Siphonobacter curvatus: one gene and its partner. The protein of the gene in region 2 interacts with the protein of the main gene of each other region in a pairwise test. Links are inferred from orthologs where the notes say so. Each region holds a gene or a part of one and is shown on either strand. Other genes may lie near its edges. The genes, in order: ftsZ and C5O19_RS23835.

Region 1 (4,649 bases), on a different replicon or contig from region 2:
TATGGTGTTGGGTATGCCCGCCGTAAAAGCTCAGAATACGATTTATCAGCGAAAACACCTGGAGTTTTACGATGATAAAACGGTTCACTACGGGTTTTTCTTTGGTCTACCCAATACGCGTTTTCAGGTCAAACACTCTGACCAATACAATACGCAGGATTCGGTCCGTTCGATGCATTCACCGAATTCCATGGGTTTCCGGATGGGTTTTTTGATGAACGTGTACCTGAGCCCACGGCTGGATTTCCGATTTTCGCCGCTAACGCTTTCGATTTACAGTCGTCCTGTAGATTTGACGTACACGAACGGTACTGAACAGCGGTTAACTCGCGAATCGACTTGGGTAGAATTTCCTTTCATGCTGAAGTACAAATCCGAGCGGCGAGGGAATACGCGGATGTACGCCGTGGCTGGCTTCCGGGCCGGACTAGAAGCGAACGTACGGAGAAAACAGAATATCAACCGGGGCGTAGGACAGCTAGCTACCCGCTCGGCCGATTTTAGTGTGGAATACGGGGTTGGTCTCGAACGCTTCTTCGAATATTTCAAGTTTACACCGGAGTTACACTTTTCGCACGGTATTGCAAACTTAATTCAGCCAACGAATTCCGTAGCAAACCGGGGCATCAGTCGACTGACTTCGCATACGGTAACGATTTATCTGATGTTTGAATAAACGGAACCGTCTATAGATTGTCTATACAGTAAAAAGCCCGGCAGACTTCTATCTGCCGGGCTTTTTTATTGAATGATGAATCTAGTCGTTCAAATTATAATGATTGACTTTCTCGCCGTTCAGAATGACCATTAAATCAGCTAAAGGAATATTCTGACGAATGTATGCGGGCGTTTCCAGATCCGCTTCCCAACCCTGATCGGGGTGGTTGAGCTTATGGACGAACTCCTGAATCATTCGGGCATTGGACGAACTGAGGTCTTCTTCCCGCCAGATTTCCTGCTCAATGTGTTTAACCTTATCTTCCTCATTCAGCGTAGGAGAAGGAGCTGTAAACGGAGAAGCCATGACTGGTGTTTCTACCACTGCTTCCGGCATTACGGACGAAACCTCGGGCGTAAATGAAGCTTCCGGTGTAAACGAAGCCGAAGCCTCTGGGGTATCGCGACGATACTCGTTGAATCCGTAATTAGCTACCGGTAAAGGGGCCGCTTCAACCACGGGAACAGGAGGGGTCACTACGGGAGCGGAAACCGGCTGGTTCTGATACGATGGCAGCTTCGGAGCTTGACTCACTGGCTCATCCATTGGACGCTGGTAGACTGAGTTACCGGGCAAATCAAAACCAGCCGCAATGATCGTAAACCGCATGGCTTTACCCAAGCTATCGTCAGGTATCGGGCTGATTTTTAGTAAGCGAGCTTTGCCGCCAATACGATCTTCGATGAACTTGGTGATGGCTTTCTGTTCCATCATTCGCATTGGGCAATCCTTACTATAGGAGATCGTGATCAAGATACGCTTGGCACCTTTGATATCACGATTATCGAGCAGAGGTGAGCTCAAAGCTTCTTCAACGCAGGTGACGGCACGATCATCGCCTTCAGCCGTGTACAAGCCAATTACGGCCTGTCCAGCACCTTTCAGGATGGTCTTGACGTCATTCATATCGGAGTTGATCTTACCGGACTTGGTAACGATCTCGGAAATACAACGGGCCGCATTAGCTAAGACATCGTCGGCTTTGGCGTAAGCCTCATCGACGGTCATGTCTGGATAGAGCTCCAGCAGTTTTTCGTTTAGAATAACAACGACTGTATCGCAGTACTTCTGTAATTCGCGGATACCCTCGCGGGCTTGGGCAATTTTATCTTCACCCTCATCATCGAAGGGAGCAGTGACTATAGCTACGGTTAGAATGTTCAGGTCATTAGCGATCCGGGCAATGACTGGAGCCGCACCCGTACCCGTTCCTCCGCCCATACCAGCCGTAATGAAGAGCATTTCCGTATTGTCCTCAAGGACTTTTCGGATTTCTGCTTCACTTTCTTCGGCGGCAGCCCGACCCTGAGCTGCGTCCATTCCCGCTCCAATACCTTTCTGGTTGACGCTCTGATTCCCTAACTGAATCTTGTAATCAATGGGGCTTTCGTCAAGGGACTGGCGGTCCGTATTACAAACGATGAAGTCTACGTCTTCAATCGTTTGGTTAAACATGTGTCGGACCGCATTGCAACCTCCACCGCCTACACCAAATACCTTAATGTACGAGCGAAAATGCTTGACGGAGCTAAAGGAATAATTATGATCAAGAAGCATACTATTGAGGTTGGTTACGTAAAGGCTTAGTACCTCAACGCAATGAGTTTAGTCCGGAGGTAAAACTTTCAATTCAGGGGATAAACAGAAAATCAAACGGCCAAGACCGTTTGATTTCTACTATACAGTTTTGGGTTCCCAACCGTCGGGACGTTGACCATTCCGTGATTCAAATTCATCTCGGAAGATGGCTTTGTACCAGGAGTTTAAATCCATGCGTAATCGCCACCATTTCCATTCCTGTTCAGGTTCGGTTTGTGGTTCAGGCTCTTTGGTCGGTTCTTTTGTTTCTGGATTCCGGGGAGGTTCGGGAGGTCGTGGCGTATGGCCATTATTACCATTGGTATAGCTACCGTTACTGCCATTCGATCCATTACTAGGCACCGGACTGTGATGTTGACTGGTCGTATACGTATGCGGACGTGTAGGTACGGGTGCCTGAATAGGCGAGGGTACCGATACGAGCGATTCGTATAGCTCATCGCGGGGATCGAGTGAACGGAAGCCCAAACGAACGAGGCCCAACGCCGTTGCGTACGAAAGGTTATTCGTCGTTTCAGGTTTCTGTTTGTTGAAACCCTGATTTGGACGACCTACCTGTACGTGCATGCCCGTTACGGAGCGGAATACCTCCTGAATGCTATCCAGGCGAGCACCACCACCCGTCAACACAATACCCGTTTTGATTTTACGCTCGAAACCGGCGTGGCGTACCACGGCTGCTACAAACGTAGCAATATCCTTCACGCGAGCCTCAATGATGACGGCTACGTTTTTCAGCGAAACATTTTTCGGAGGTAGACTTTCCAGTACGTTCGGAACGGCTACTACCTCATTTAGGCGAACTTCCTTGTGCGTGGCCGTACCAAAGCGGAGTTTTAAATCTTCCGCTACGTTTTCTGATACGTCACAACCAATTTCGATGTCTTTGGTAATGGCTTTTCCACCTACTGGGAATGAAGCAACATAGCGTACTAGTTCACCCTGTACGATTACTACGTCCGTCTTCCCAGCTCCAATATCGACCAGTATAGCTCCGTGTTCTTTTTCTTCATCACTCAGCACAGCCATCGTTGAAGCCAAGGAAGCCAAATACACATGTTTGGGCGGAATGTTGCTCAAACCAGCCCAATCCAAGCTTTTCAATAGCGTACTTAAAGGCTTCAAAGGCATGGTAATTACCTGAAACTTACCTCGTAGGTGAGTTCCGGTAACGCCTACAATATGGTAATGCTCTTCAGAATCTCCGTCGACGCTATACTCTTGTGGTAATACGTGCAAAATGGCAGAACCGTCAATTTTTGTACGGCCTACACTCCCCAGTAAGCGTTGCAAATCATCATGACGTACTTCATCACCCTCAGATACGTAATCCCGTGAGATATCACTAATCTTTGGTATACAGGCAACCTGGTGACTAGCTACACTGATAAAATACTGGTTCGGGGTAACGCCTGCCTGTTCAATGGCTTCTGCCAGTGCTTTTTTAATGAATTTGCTGACAAAGTCAGGGTTGAGAATAGCTCCTTTGGTGACAAGATTCTTAAATTTCTTATCCTTGAATTCAACCCGACTAACGCCACGCACGTCCAGTTTTTCGTCGTGATCTTGTTGACCGATCACGACGCAGACTTTGGTCGTTCCTACATCAATCCCGCAAACAATCTTTTTCTCCATACGGCACAGCTTTAGGGTTGATTGGTGTTATTGCTCATCAATTTAGTCTAGTAATTATGGCGGTTAATTACAGGAATCCTACGGTGGTTTAAAGTAATAAAAAAAATAGGATTTTGACTAGGATATTTTTATGTGTTTTTCACTTAAAATTCTCAGTATGACAGCCTTCCGAATAATTTAAGCACTAGCTCCTTCATGTAAAACTTGAGCATAAGTGGTCTTGAAAGCTGACATTCTTCTCTTTAAAAAAATGCTATTGGCCAATAGCCATTAAAGTGTCCGTTTTAGTACAAACGAGTTGATTTTTATAACGAACGCTTACTTTCGAAAAACTTTTCCAACCACGTAAAGGCAAAATTTCTCGAAAAAACAGATTTATCTTCTGGAACTTCACGTCCCGAGCCGTAGCTGGACCATATTCGATAGCCGTATCACCTACTTGAGGCCAGAGCGTTATATTTCCTTCCGCGTCTACTTCCATCCATTCTAGCTGAGCCCGCCAAAGCGAATCCGTTTGAATCGCCTCAATTAAATGAAATAGAGACGTATCCTGCCGGGCTCTCAAATGATTTTTCCGTTCAAAATACGGGCCCGAAAGCAACATTACCCGAGCCGTGTACCGCTCCGAAAGCGGCATAAACCGACCTTCTTCGTTTAAATATCGATCTAACCCATTATCGGGTAAATCGGTTTGAAT
Region 2 (13,003 bases):
ACGCAACAACGGCCAATGCTCACGCTACTCACGTATCGGGTACGATGATCGCTTCGGGTGTGAATCCGGCGGCGAAGGGAATGGCGACGGGGGCTTCGCTACGAGCCTGGGACTTTACCAATGATCTTTCAGAAATTACGGGGGCCGCCTCGGGTCTGCTTATCTCCAACCACTCCTACGGACAACTGGCGGGTTGGGATCTGGACGAAGACGGTACAACTTGGCGTTGGTACGGTAGCGACGCCGTCAGCGAAACGGAAGATTACAAGTTCGGTTACTACGATTCGAAAGCCCAGTCGCTCGACAAGCTGGCCGTTAATACTCCGAATTACCTCATCTGTTTTTCAGCCGGAAATTCACGGGATGCCGCAGGCGTCAATAAACCCGTCGATGGAGCTTCGTACAACCTAGGTTCGGGTTCGACCACCAGTACGAAAGTACGCAAGAGCAATGGAGCATTCGATAATATTCCGACGTATAGTACGGCTAAGAATATTCTCACCGTCGGAGCCGTAGGTGGTCTTCCCAATGGCATCAATCAGGCTTCCGATATTCAACAGGCTTCGTTTAGTAGCTCCGGTCCTACCGATGATGGCCGTATTAAACCCGATATTATGGGCGATGGCGTAGGTCTGCTCTCCTCCACTTCCACGGCAACCGATGCCTATACAACCTTATCCGGTACGTCGATGGCTTCGCCCAACGTATCGGGTAGTCTGTTTTTATTGCAGGAATTATACGGGCAACTCAATGATAATCAGTTCATGCGTTCATCGACGCTAAAAGGGCTGGTTATTCATACGGCTGAAGACGCCGGAAATCCTGGTCCGGATTATAGTTTTGGTTGGGGATTACTCAATGCAGAAAAGGCCGCGATGGTACTGCTAAATACGGATAAAAGCCATTCGGTAGCGGAACGTCAGCTCACTTCCGGCCAAACGTATACGCAGCAGGTAATCGCCTCGGGTCGTGGTCCACTAACCGTTACCATTACCTGGATTGACCCCGAAGCTACGCCAGTCGCCATCGGTCCATCGGCTTTAAATAGTCGTACACCCCGGCTGGTCAATGATTTAGATATTCGGATTTCCGATGGTACGACCACTTACCAGCCCTATATACTCGATCCCAATAACCCTACGCAGGCAGCTACTACGGGCGACAATATTCTGGATAATGTGGAGAAAATCTACATCGCCAATCCCGTTCCCGGTCGGATCTATACCGTAACAGTCACGCATAAAAACAATTTGCAGGGCGGTACCCAGGCGTATAGCCTATTGATGAGTGGCATGGGTGGTACTGCCTATTGTTCGGCTCTGGCGACTACTACCAACGTTAGTAAAATCAGTAAGGTTGTTTTCGGAAACTTCAGCCGTAACCTGCCCGATGGCTGTGGTAGTAATCAGGTCTACACGGATCAGGTCGCTGAAATTTCAGTGGGACAAACTCTTACGTATGAAATTTCGGTAGCCAACTGCAATGGCCAAAACACGCAGAAAACGATTCGGATGTTTGCGGACTGGAATCTCGACGGCGATTTTGACGATAACAATGAAACACTGGCAACGTCTGCTACCTTAACCAGTGGAGGTGTATTCAACGGTTCCCTCACGATTCCGTCTACGGTTCGTGTAGGACAACTTATTCCGCTACGCATCATTAGCCGGGAAGGCACCACCGCCCCTACGGCCTGCGGCAATTATACGGCCGGCCAAACGCAGGAATACCAGCTCAAAGTAGTAAAACCCGCCCGGGACGCGGGCGTAACGGCGTTACTTTCTCCGGAAAATAATTTTTGCCCGAATGGCGGTATCGCTCTTCAGGTAGCGGTGCAGAACTTTGGTACCGAAGCTCAAGCGAACGTACCCGTTACGGCACAGATCAGTGATGGCACTACGGTCGTTGCTACGTTGCGGGGACAGGTTAGTCTCAATGCTTTTCAACAAAAAAATGTCTGGCTTACCAGCGACTTTACGGCTACAGCCAATAAAAGCTATACGATTATAGTACGTACGGAATTGGAAGGAGATCAGCTGAATACCAACAATGCCCTTACCCAAACCCGTACGACCGCGGCCGTCATCGCTCCACAAGCGACGGCTCAAACGTGCGGTACTGATGGGAAAGTGACGCTTCGGAATACAGCCACGGGTACGGCCTTCTGGTATGATGCTCCCAGCGGCGGTAATCTAATCGCCATTGGAAATGCTACTTCACTGGAACAGAAACCCGCGTCCGGAACGGTATATGTAAGCCTGAACGAATTTAGAAGTAAGATAGGACCCGCGACTAAATCGGTTTTTGCGGGAGGTGGATATAACCAGTTTTCACCCGCCCTAACGGTACGGGCGGAGGTTCCGGTTGTGCTGGAAAGTGCCCGACTGTACATTGGCAACTCCGGGAAAATTACGTTTACAGCCGTCAATGCGGCCGGAAGGAATGTCTCTAGCGTGACTTTGGATGTGACGGCTACCCGAAATCCAGCCGCCGCCGGAGCCACTACTGACGATCCTAACGATACCGGAGCAGTTTATCCGTTGAACCTGACCTTGCCCGAGGCAGGTGATTACCAGATTCAGATTTCTTACGCGAACGGAGCTACGATTTACCGAAACCTGAGCAGTAGTACGAAGCCCTATCCCTTCTCCCTTTCTAACGTCTTTTCCATTACTGGAAATACGGCCGGTTCGGCTGCCAACACCTACTACTACTATCTGTATGATTTGAGCGTACGGGCAAACGGATGTACGAGTAGTCGTTTGGCCATTCCCATTACGGCGGGCACCGTGACTTCGCCCGCCCAAATTACGGCCGGAGCGAATGCTACGCTTTGCCAGAACAGTTCATTGACTTTACAAGCCAACACGGGTACGGGTTTCGTGTACCAGTGGTACCGCGAGAATCAGCCTATTTCGGGAGCTACCGGAGCTACGGTTACGGTCACACAGGCCGGCAATTACACCGTTCGTGTATCCGAAGCTTCGGGGTGTGAAACTACATCGTCGCCCACTAGTGTTCAGCTACAGGCCGTTTCGGTCCCAACCATTGGCCGGGAAGAACTCAAACTTACCTCTTCTCAAGCAGTGGCTTATCAATGGTATCGCGATGGTACCTTGATTACCGGAGCAACCAGCCAAAATTATCTGGTGGGACAGTCTGGGTCGTACACCGTACAAACCAAAAATGCCGCGGGATGTACGGCCACCTCCGAGCCTACGACGGTAACCATTACCGCCATTGCTCCCGAGCAAACGCAATTTATTTTTACGCTACAGCCCAACCCCGCTCAGGAACGTATTCGCATTACCTATCAGGCCGTTGGTCTTCAACAAGCCACCGCCCGCATGTATAGCAGCGATGGTAAGTTGATCTTCTCGAAGAGCCTAACCGTTGAAGGGAATCTCTATCAAACCGACGTCGATGTAACGCACTGGGCTCCGGGCCTGTATCTGGTTCAGATTTCAGATGGCCAGCGAATCGTCAGCAAACGGTTTATTAAAAACTAAATGCTGTAACACAAAAAAAGCTCCCTGTTTGGCAGGGAGCTTTTTTTGTGGGGATAAGCCTTATTTCCCGCGAAAAAATTGCAAGGTCACCATTACAAACGTCGAGTATAACGTACTAGTAATGATCTTAATTAACGTCGGTATCAGTAGAGCCAGACTCAGTGCTTCCAGACCAAATAAAAGCGTATGGTGAATCAGAGCGGCGATAAAGGTATATCGAATCACCCACCAGAGATTCATTACGGCCAGTGTAGGTTCGTTTCGTTCTTCGTACCCCCGAGCTGGGGTCAGCAAACGCAAAATAGCCGGTCGTATGAAGGCCAGAAAGACGGTACAGGCCGCGTGTAAACCTAAGGTATTGTAGAAAAAATCTACAAATAAACCGGTTGCGAAGGCCAAAAACAGAACCCGCGTCTGAGGCGTATCGAAGGGCAGCGAAAGGGTACTGGCAATGTATACAAAGCAAAAGGCATGATCGAAAAGAATCATGCTGCGGAAAAAGAAGACCTGAAGCAGTAAATAAACAAGTACCCAAAGAGCACTACTAAAAAAATTCCGATTCATTGATCACTGGCTGTTAGCTATCAGCTGGGGGCTTTTAGCTAGTGATGGGTTCATTCAACGAAAATCCCTCCGTTTGAAAGTCTTATTTTGCCTGGATAGTTTTTTCTAACTGTTCCTGCTCTTTCTGAAGGCGGTTGTTGATGATGTACACGTAAGACAAATTACGAAAATCCGTGGCTAATTTCAGATCAATATCCCAGAAGGTCTGATCTGAGCTAACCCCCAGTTTCTTCACTGTTCCTACCATGATACCACCGGGGAATACTGAGTTCAGTTGGGAGGTTACTACCGTATCGCCCATTTTCACCGACTTATACCGTGATACATCGAATAACTTAACGACTTCTGTATTATCTCCCTCCCAGCGACTGGAACCGATTTCTCCGCTACGTTTTACCTGAGAAGAAATTCGCATGGGCGGATCCAGGTGCAATAATGAGGTAACCAGTGAGAAGTGTTCTGAACAGCCTCTAATGATTCCGACTACGCCTGTGGGTGAAACAACCCCCATACCCGGTAAGATACCATCGGCCGTGCCTTTATCGAGCGTCAGATAGTTATTCTGAGCAACGACAATAGAGTTTTTCACCACCTTGGCTACGATGGGTTGAAAACGGGCTGCTACCGTAGAATCCGCTTTGTAATTGATGATCGTAGGAACCTGCTGGCCTTTCAGCGTAGTCAACTCTGCATTCAGTCGGGCATTTTCTGCGGCTAAACCCGCATTTACTTGACCCAGATTTAAATATTGGGTAATCGATGCCTGGAGTTGAAGTCCTTTCGCTACGTAATAGTTGGTCGTATGAAAATAGATGGCACTCGGGTAATTATTGAACTTGAAGTAAAACCACAAGCTCAACACTTCCAGCAAAACGAATACGATAAAGGCCCGCTGCCGGGCGATAAAGGCAAATAGCGAATTCATAGAATAAGACAGCGGATTACAAAGAGACGATAGAGAACAGCGAATAGATGACAGAGCCTAGAATATTAGCCATGCTAACTTCTACTCTCCGTCATCTATTCGCTCTATACTTTAATCGCTCTTCTAGCTAATAAGCACAGCTTTGTACTTATCCAGATCTTTCAGCACTTCGCCCGTACCCCGTACGACAGCCCGTAGTGGATCATCGGCGATGTGAATGGGAAGTTTCGTTTTCGCACCTAAACGTTTATCCAGACCGTGCAGCAGGGCACCGCCACCCGTCAGGTGAATACCGTTGTGATAAATATCCGCCGAAAGCTCTGGCGGTGACGTTTCCAAGGCTTTCATCGTGGCTTCTTCAATCTTGGAAATCGATTTGTCGAGTGCGTAGGCAATCTCCGAATACGTTACCTTGATTTCTTTGGGAATACCCGTCATCAAATCCCGACCGCGGATTTCGAAATCGGCAGGTGGGTTTTCCAATTCGGGCAACGCTGCTCCTACTTCAATCTTGATCAGCTCCGCCGAACGCTCCCCGATCAACAGGTTGTGTTCGCGTCGCATGTAATCCACAATATCACGGGTGAATACGTCACCGGCAATGCGTACCGACGCTTCGCAGACGATACCGGAAAGAGCGATCACGGCGATCTCAGTTGTACCTCCTCCGATGTCCACAATCATGGAACCGTTGGGCTGCTGGATGTCGATACCGATACCCAGAGCGGCCGCAATAGGCTCATGTACCATGTATACTTCCTTGGCACCGGCATGCTCGCACGAATCTTTTACAGCTCGTTTTTCCACCTCTGTAATGCCGGAAGGAATACAAACGACCATCCGGTGTGAAGGAGTGAAGAAACGTAGCCCCTTACGTTCGTCAATCATTTTAATCATCCCCCGAATCATCAGCTCGGCGGCCGTAAAGTCAGCAATTACGCCGTCCTTCAAAGGCCGAATCGTTTTGATGTTTTCGTTGGTTTTTTCGTGCATTTGCATGGCCCGGTGGCCAATGGCAAGTACTTTACCACTAGTTTTATCGAGGGCGATAATAGAAGGTTCGTCTACTACTATTTTGCCTTTATGAATAATGAGCGTATTGGCCGTGCCCAAATCGATCGCTATGTCGCTGGTTAGAAAATCGAATAATGCCATTGGAAGCCTCTGAGCGTCAGTTTTTTGGTTTCAATTCTTAGGAATGTGCAAAATTAGAGAATCTATCGCAGAATAGCCCGCGAAAGATTTTTTAAATCGTACAACGTAATTAGTTGTTCTTTGCTACGTGTATAGGTATTTCCAATCCGTATGTGCTTTATTTTCAACGCAGAACCAATTCACTCAACCATCTGTTAATCAATACGTAACAATATTTTTACATGAAAAAGAATTCCAAAGAAAAACATACTGCCTCGAAAGAAGAACGCTTTATCACTCAACTAAAGGCCGAAATTCACTCTTTTTTTGATATTAATTACAACGAGTCTTTTACAATTTCTGAGTTGTGCGATCGAATGGATGTACGGGGAAAATCCCTTCGGGAGATTTATCGCCTGATGATCGAGGAGTTGCACGAGGATGGAAAGCTACTACTTGAAAACGGTAAGTATCAGATAGATACGGGCTTAAAATTCCGTACAGGACGGCTTGAACACGTCAATAAAAATTTTGGATTTGTTGTTTTAGATAACGCTCAGGAAGGCGAAGCCGATGTGTACGTGCCTACTGAAAATTTAAATACGGCTCTGGATGGAGACCAGGTGAAGATTTCCGTCTGGAAAGGGAGCCGGCGTTCGAACTACCGTCCCGAAGGCGAAGTGCTTGAAGTCGTTCAGCGAATCCGTAAGGAATTGGTAGGTACTTTCGAACAGATGAGCCCGAAGTACGGCTTTGTTTACCCAGATAATCGTCGCGTTTATAACAGTTTCTTTGTCCGCAGTGAAGATTTTAATGGCGTTCAGGATGGACAAAAAGTGATCGTAGAGATTACCAAATTTCCTGCTGAAGGGCAAAGAGCGGAAGGAAAGGTTAAAATCGTATTAGGCGATGCGGGAGATAACGATACGGAAATGCACGCGATTCTGGCGGAATTCGGCTTGCCCAATGAATTCCCCGCTCAGGTAGATGCCGAAGCGAATGCGATCTCAGAGAAAATTCAGGTTAAAGAAATCAAGAAGCGTCGGGACTTCCGCCCCATTACGACATTTACAATTGACCCGGCCGATGCCAAGGATTTTGATGATGCTCTCTCCATCGAGTATCTGGATAACGGAAATATCCGCGTTGGGGTACACATCGCTGACGTAACCCACTATATCCAGCCGAATACGGAGCTGGAAAAAGAAGCGTACATGCGAGCTACTTCGGTGTATTTAGTAGATCGTACGGTACCGATGCTTCCTGAAAAGCTTTCGAATAATCTATGCTCGCTACGTCCGAATGAAGATAAGCTGACGTTCTCAGCGGTATTTGAACTCGACAACCAGGCCCGGATTAAAGAAGAATGGTTTGGTCGCACCATTATTCACTCCGACCGCCGCTTTAGCTACGAAGAAGCTCAGGAGTTACTGGAAACGCAAGTTACGCCCGATACGGAGGCAGAAATGCAGCCCCAAGAGCCGGCGAAAGGACGGAAGAAAAAGGCAACCGCCCTTCCACCTACTACGAATTTCACCCAGCACCTGCACGTGCTGAACGATCTGGCCAAGAAACTTCGGGACGAACGCTTTCGGAAAGGTGCGGTTAATTTTGAAACCGTTGAAGTTAAATTCCGCTTAGACGAGAATGGTAAGCCGCTGGAAGTCTATCAAAAAGTCCGGAAAGATGCTCACAAGTTGATTGAAGAGTTCATGCTGCTGGCGAATAAACGCGTCGCTGAATTTGTTTTCAACCTGCGGAAAGAAGAACCCCGGAATACGATGGTCTACCGAATTCACGAAGCTCCCGATAAAGATCGGCTGAAAACCTTTGCGGATTTTGCCCTGCGTTTCGGGTATCAGGTGAATGTAGAGGGTAATATTTCCAGTTCGCTCAACAACATGATGACGGCCGTAGAAGGCAAGCCCGAACAAAACCTGATGGAAAATCTGGCGATTCGGACGATGGCCAAAGCCCGGTATTCCACCGAGGAAATTGGTCACTTTGGATTGGCTTTCTCGCACTACTCGCACTTTACCTCGCCGATTCGCCGGTACCCGGATATGATGGCTCACCGGCTGCTCCAGCACTACTTGGATGGCAAGGAATCGCCCAATAAGAATGAATTTGAAGGTCGCTGCAAACACAGCTCCGAGCGGGAGAAAATGGCTGCCGAAGCCGAACGGGCCAGTATCAAATACAAACAGGTCGAATTCATGCAGACGCGTGAAGGCGAAGTGTTCACGGGTATGGTTTCCGGCGTAACGGAGTTTGGGGTGTTTGTGGAAATCAAGGAAACGGCCAGCGAAGGCATGGTACGCCTGAGTGAACTGAAAGACGATTATTACGAACTCGACGAAGCTAACTACCGACTCATCGGACAGCGATCAGGCCGGATCATCAACTTTGGAGATATGGTACAGGTAAAAGTGAAGGAAGCAAACCTGAGCCGCCGTACGATTGATCTGGAGTTGCTAGGCATTATGAGTACGGGGGAAGCTCCACGGATGAAACCCCTGCCCAGATCCACGGGTCGATCGGGACGTAATGAGAACCGAAGCGGAGGTGGAAGAAAATCTTCATCCCGGGGTAATGACAGCAGCCGTAGAAATGGCAATAGTGGGAAGTCGGAAACTAAAGGTCGCAAGCGACGTTAGTAGTGCATCCATCACCGTTCGAAAGACATACTGCCCTGGGTAGTATGTCTTTTCTTTTTTCGTCGCTATCCTGCCCGCTTTCCAGCAAATTTTTTGTACCTTAATTCGTTCTAGTAATAGATTTTAAATAGACGAGTTCGGGTATAATTTTTATACATGGTTTATCGTCAGGCCTCTGCTCCGTATGCAACATTCTTCGATCACTACCTTGCTGGTTCAGCTGGATGAGTACAAGCGAAAATACTATACGAATCTCCTGCTAAAAGGCGTCATTTTTTCAGCAGCGGTCGTACTCTCCGCGTACTTGTTTTTGAATACACTCGAATATTTCGGGCATTTTGGTACGACCTTTCGTACCCTTCTATTCTTTGGTTTTCTGGGCGTTTTTCTGTTTTCGCTGGTATTCTGGGTCATCAAACCCATCGTGTATCTGTACGGAAAACAAAAGCCGCTGTCGAACGAAGAAGCCGCCCAGCAGATTGGAAGGTTCTTTCCGGAAGTCGGCGATCGTCTCCTGAATACACTTCAACTGGTTAGTCTCAATCCCAATCAGAATGAATTACTACGGGCCTCCATCGAACAAAAATCGCAGCAACTCGCCTTTGTGAAATTCGCCGATGCTGTTAAGCTGAATGAGAATAAACGTTACCTCAAATTTGTCCTCGTTCCAGCCTTAGTCATTGCTGGTATTCTGCTGGTATGGCCGCAGTTCTTCACGAAGTCAACGACCCGGATTGTTCATTTCACGAACGAATACGCCGAGGAAGCTCCTTTTACCTTTGTACTGGAAAACAAAAATCTCAAAGCATTTAAAAACGAAGATTACACGGTTAAGCTTAATCTACAGGGTGAAGCCATCCCGGAGGGCGTGTATCTGACGTTCGAGGGTCGTCGGTTTAAAATGGAAACAACCGACCAGCGGCATTACGAATATACTTTCCGTAAAGTACAGCAGGATATTTCGTTTACGTTCGAAGCGGCGGGTTATTCCTCTCCTACCTACGAAGTCGATATTATTGCTCGGCCTAAACTGACGGGCTTTGAAGTTCAGTTGCATTACCCTTCGTATCTCAACAAGCCTGATGAAGTGGTAAAGAACACGGGTAATCTCACCGTTCCCGAAGGTACGCAGATCGAATGGCAGTTTGCCGCCACGGAGACCGAGGCCGTTGAGCTAAGTTTTGAAGGCGATCAGGAAAAAAGTACGGCTGAAAAGTCCATGCTCAGTGGTTTTACCTTCGAAAAATGGGCCAAAAGATCCGGTGAGTATCAGGTCTTTCTGAAGAATAAGTACGCGACCAACCGCGAGCCCGTCAGTTTCTTTCTGAACGTCATTCCCGATAAATACCCGACTATTTCGCTGGAACAGTACCGCGATTCTACGCTCTATAATTATCTCGTACTGGGCGGAAATATTGGCGACGATTACGGCGTATCCAACCTGCGGCTTTTCTATAAGGTAGTTCGTGAAGGTGGTAAGGACCAGAAAGCCTATGCTTCGGTGGGCATCCCCTTCTCAAAAGGACAAACCATTCAGAGTTTCTACTATCAGTGGTCCACGGATAGTTTAAGACTGGCTCCGGGTGATAAAATCGAGTATTTCGTACAGGTATGGGATAACGACGGTGTTAACGGAGCTAAGTCAGCTAAGACGGGCGTACTCAACTATTCCATTCCTTCCAAGCGATCCATTGAAAAGGAAATTGATCAAGCGGTAGAAAAGACGGAAAGTCAGATTGATAAATCCCTGAGCAAGGCCCAGCAATTGCGCAAGGAGCTGGCGGCTCTGGAAACCCGTCTCCGCAACAAGCGTGATCTGGATTTTCAGGATAAAAAACAAATTGAGGAACTCCTAAAGAAGAAGGAAGAATTACAGAACGAGCTTCGCCAGTTGCAGGAACTGAACCAATCGCTCACGCAAAAGCAGCAACGATTCAACGAACAGAAGCCTGAACTGGCTCAGAAATTCGAGCAGTTACAAAAGCTGATGAACGAATTGCTAAAAAGCGATACGGACAAGCTGTATGAGCAACTCAAACAAATGCTCGAAAAGAATCAGGACGAACGGATGCTGGATATGCTGGATCGTCTGAAAGCCAAAGAGCGTAATTCCGAGAAAGATCTGGACCGGGCCATGCAGTTGTTTAAACGTCTGCAACGCGAGCAAAAGCTCGACAAGAGTATTGAAGAGTTAAAGAAACTAGCTGAAAATCAGGAGAAATTAGCTCAGGAAACAGAAAAAGCGAAAGATCAGAAGGATCAAAAAGATGCAGTTTCACAGGATCAAAAAAACAAAAACGATAAAAACGGCAAAAATGAATCTGATTCGTTGAAAAACCAGAATTCCAAGGAGAACCCCTCCGATCAGAAGAATAAATCAGATCAGAATAGTAAGGATCAAAGTACTAAAGATCAAAGCGGAAAAGACCAAAACAAGAGCGGTGAAAACTCTCTTCAGCAGGAGCAGGAGAAACTGAAAGAGGAAATGGAAGACGTGAAGAAAGAGCTGAAAGACGTAGAGGAATTAAATAAAGAGCTGAAGGAAGAAGAGAAAGACATGGGCAAGCAGGAGCAGCAGGAAATTTCCGAGCAGCAGCAGCAGAGTATGCAGGACATGAAGAGTGGGAATAATAAGTCCTCCTCCCAGCGTCAGAAAAAGGCGGCTCAGCAAATGAAAAGTCTGGCCCAGAAGCTCTCGGAGATGAAGCAGGAAGCGGAGATGAAGGAGAATCAGGAAAATATGGATGATCTTCGTGATATTCTCGAAAACCTCGTACACCTGAGTTTTGCTCAAGAACGGGTGATGAAAGATTTTCGCGGTATTCAACTCGCCGATCCCCGCTTCGTAAAATTGGCTCAGGAACAGATTAAGCTTCAGGAAGATGCGAAAATTGTGGAAGACAGCCTTTATTCCCTAGCGAAACGGGTATTGCAAATTCAGTCGTTCGTCACCCGTGAAGTCGGCGATATGAAGAAAAATATGGATGATGCGGCCAAATCCATTCGTGAACGTCGGGTATCTCAGGCCACTGCCCGTCAGCAGTTCGCCATGACGAACATGAATAATCTAGCCCTGATGCTTTCGGATGTACTGAAACAAATGCAGGAAAACGCCATGAACATGATGGCGATGGGCAAAGGCAAGCCGCAGAAGCAGAAAAGCAGTATGCCAAGTATGGGTAAACAGCAGGAGCAGATGAATCAGCAGATGCAGCAAACCCAGCAGGGCAACAAAAGTGGAAAGGCTTTTTCGGAACAGCTTGCTCAGATGGCCGCTCAACAGGCCGCGATTCGTAAGCAATTGCAGGAAGCAATGGAAAAGCTGAAAGGGACAGAAGCCGGGAAAAAACTACAGGGTGAAGTCAATGATCTGATGAAGAAAATGGATCAGACGGAAGAAGACCTAGTTAACAAGCGGATTACGCCGAATACGATCAATCGGAACAAGGATATTCTCACCCGTTTACTGGAATCGGAAAAAGCGATTCGGGAACAGGAAGAAGACGAGAAGCGTAAGTCTGAAACGGCTAAACCCGTTCCACCGAAGGTACCTCCTGCCTTTGAACAGTATGTGAAAGAGAAGCAGAAACAGACGGAGTTGCTTCGAACGGTTCCGCCATCGTTGGCCCCTTTCTACAAGAAAGAAGTAGATAACTATTTTAAAAAGTTGAAATAATTTTAAAAATTAACCAAAAAGCTGAGGCATACGTCTCAGCTTTTTTTGTTTGATGTCTACTCATAATCAACCACTTATCAGCTAACTTAAAAGAGTATAGTTTTATCCACTGACTTATCCACATAGTTATCCACAAGTACACCAGGGTTAAAAAAAGAGCGAAGGCCCTACCCTTTTTCCTTGTACCTTTGTGATTATCAATTCAGTTACCCATGATTCGTTATTTCGTAGAGGACGTTGAATTTCAGGTCCCCTTTCCCCAGAAGACTCGCCGCTGGCTAAATACCGTTGCTTTGGCTGAAGGCTTTCAGATTGCCGAGCTCAACTATATTTTTTGTTCCGATGAGTACCTTCATAAAATCAATGTGGAGTATCTGGAACATGATACGTATACAGACATCATCACGTTTGATAACTCCGAAGAAGAGAAGATCATCAGTGGAGATATTTTTGTCAGCGTGGAACGAGTTGAGGACAATGCCCGTTCTCTCAACGTCATTTTCCAGGATGAACTCGCCCGGGTAATGGTACACGGTGT

The links.
Region 1: the proteins of C5O19_RS23835 (region 2) and ftsZ interact in binary tests that used the Escherichia coli proteins (3 or more experiments, as listed by UniProt). The link is inferred for Siphonobacter curvatus from one-to-one orthologs.

What each region holds. Positions count from the first base shown.
Region 1 is NZ_PTRA01000001.1:62,663-67,311, forward strand. Bases 17-2,833 are described here. They hold ftsZ (cell division protein FtsZ), read right to left. Parts: upstream 2,276-2,833; coding sequence 758-2,275; downstream 17-757. Other genes in these bases: porT (type IX secretion/gliding motility protein PorT/SprT), read left to right, coding at 17-676; ftsA (cell division protein FtsA), read right to left, coding at 2,396-2,833. Outside these bases: more of porT, read left to right, coding at 1-16; more of ftsA, read right to left, coding at 2,834-3,952; C5O19_RS00250 (cell division protein FtsQ/DivIB), read right to left, coding at 4,206-4,649. UniProt on the Escherichia coli protein: Essential cell division protein that forms a contractile ring structure (Z ring) at the future cell division site. The regulation of the ring assembly controls the timing and the location of cell division.
Region 2 is NZ_PTRA01000008.1:43,483-56,485, forward strand. Bases 4,138-7,040 are described here. They hold C5O19_RS23835 (rod shape-determining protein), read right to left. Parts: upstream 6,154-7,040; coding sequence 5,122-6,153; downstream 4,138-5,121. Other genes in these bases: mreC (rod shape-determining protein MreC), read right to left, coding at 4,156-4,998; rnr (ribonuclease R), read left to right, coding at 6,375-7,040. Outside these bases: C5O19_RS23820 (S8 family serine peptidase), read left to right, coding at 1-3,509; C5O19_RS23825 (hypothetical protein), read right to left, coding at 3,570-4,073; more of rnr, read left to right, coding at 7,041-8,789; C5O19_RS23845 (DUF4175 family protein), read left to right, coding at 8,974-12,465; rRNA maturation RNase YbeY, read left to right, coding at 12,678-13,003. UniProt on the Escherichia coli protein: Forms membrane-associated dynamic filaments that are essential for cell shape determination. Acts by regulating cell wall synthesis and cell elongation, and thus cell shape.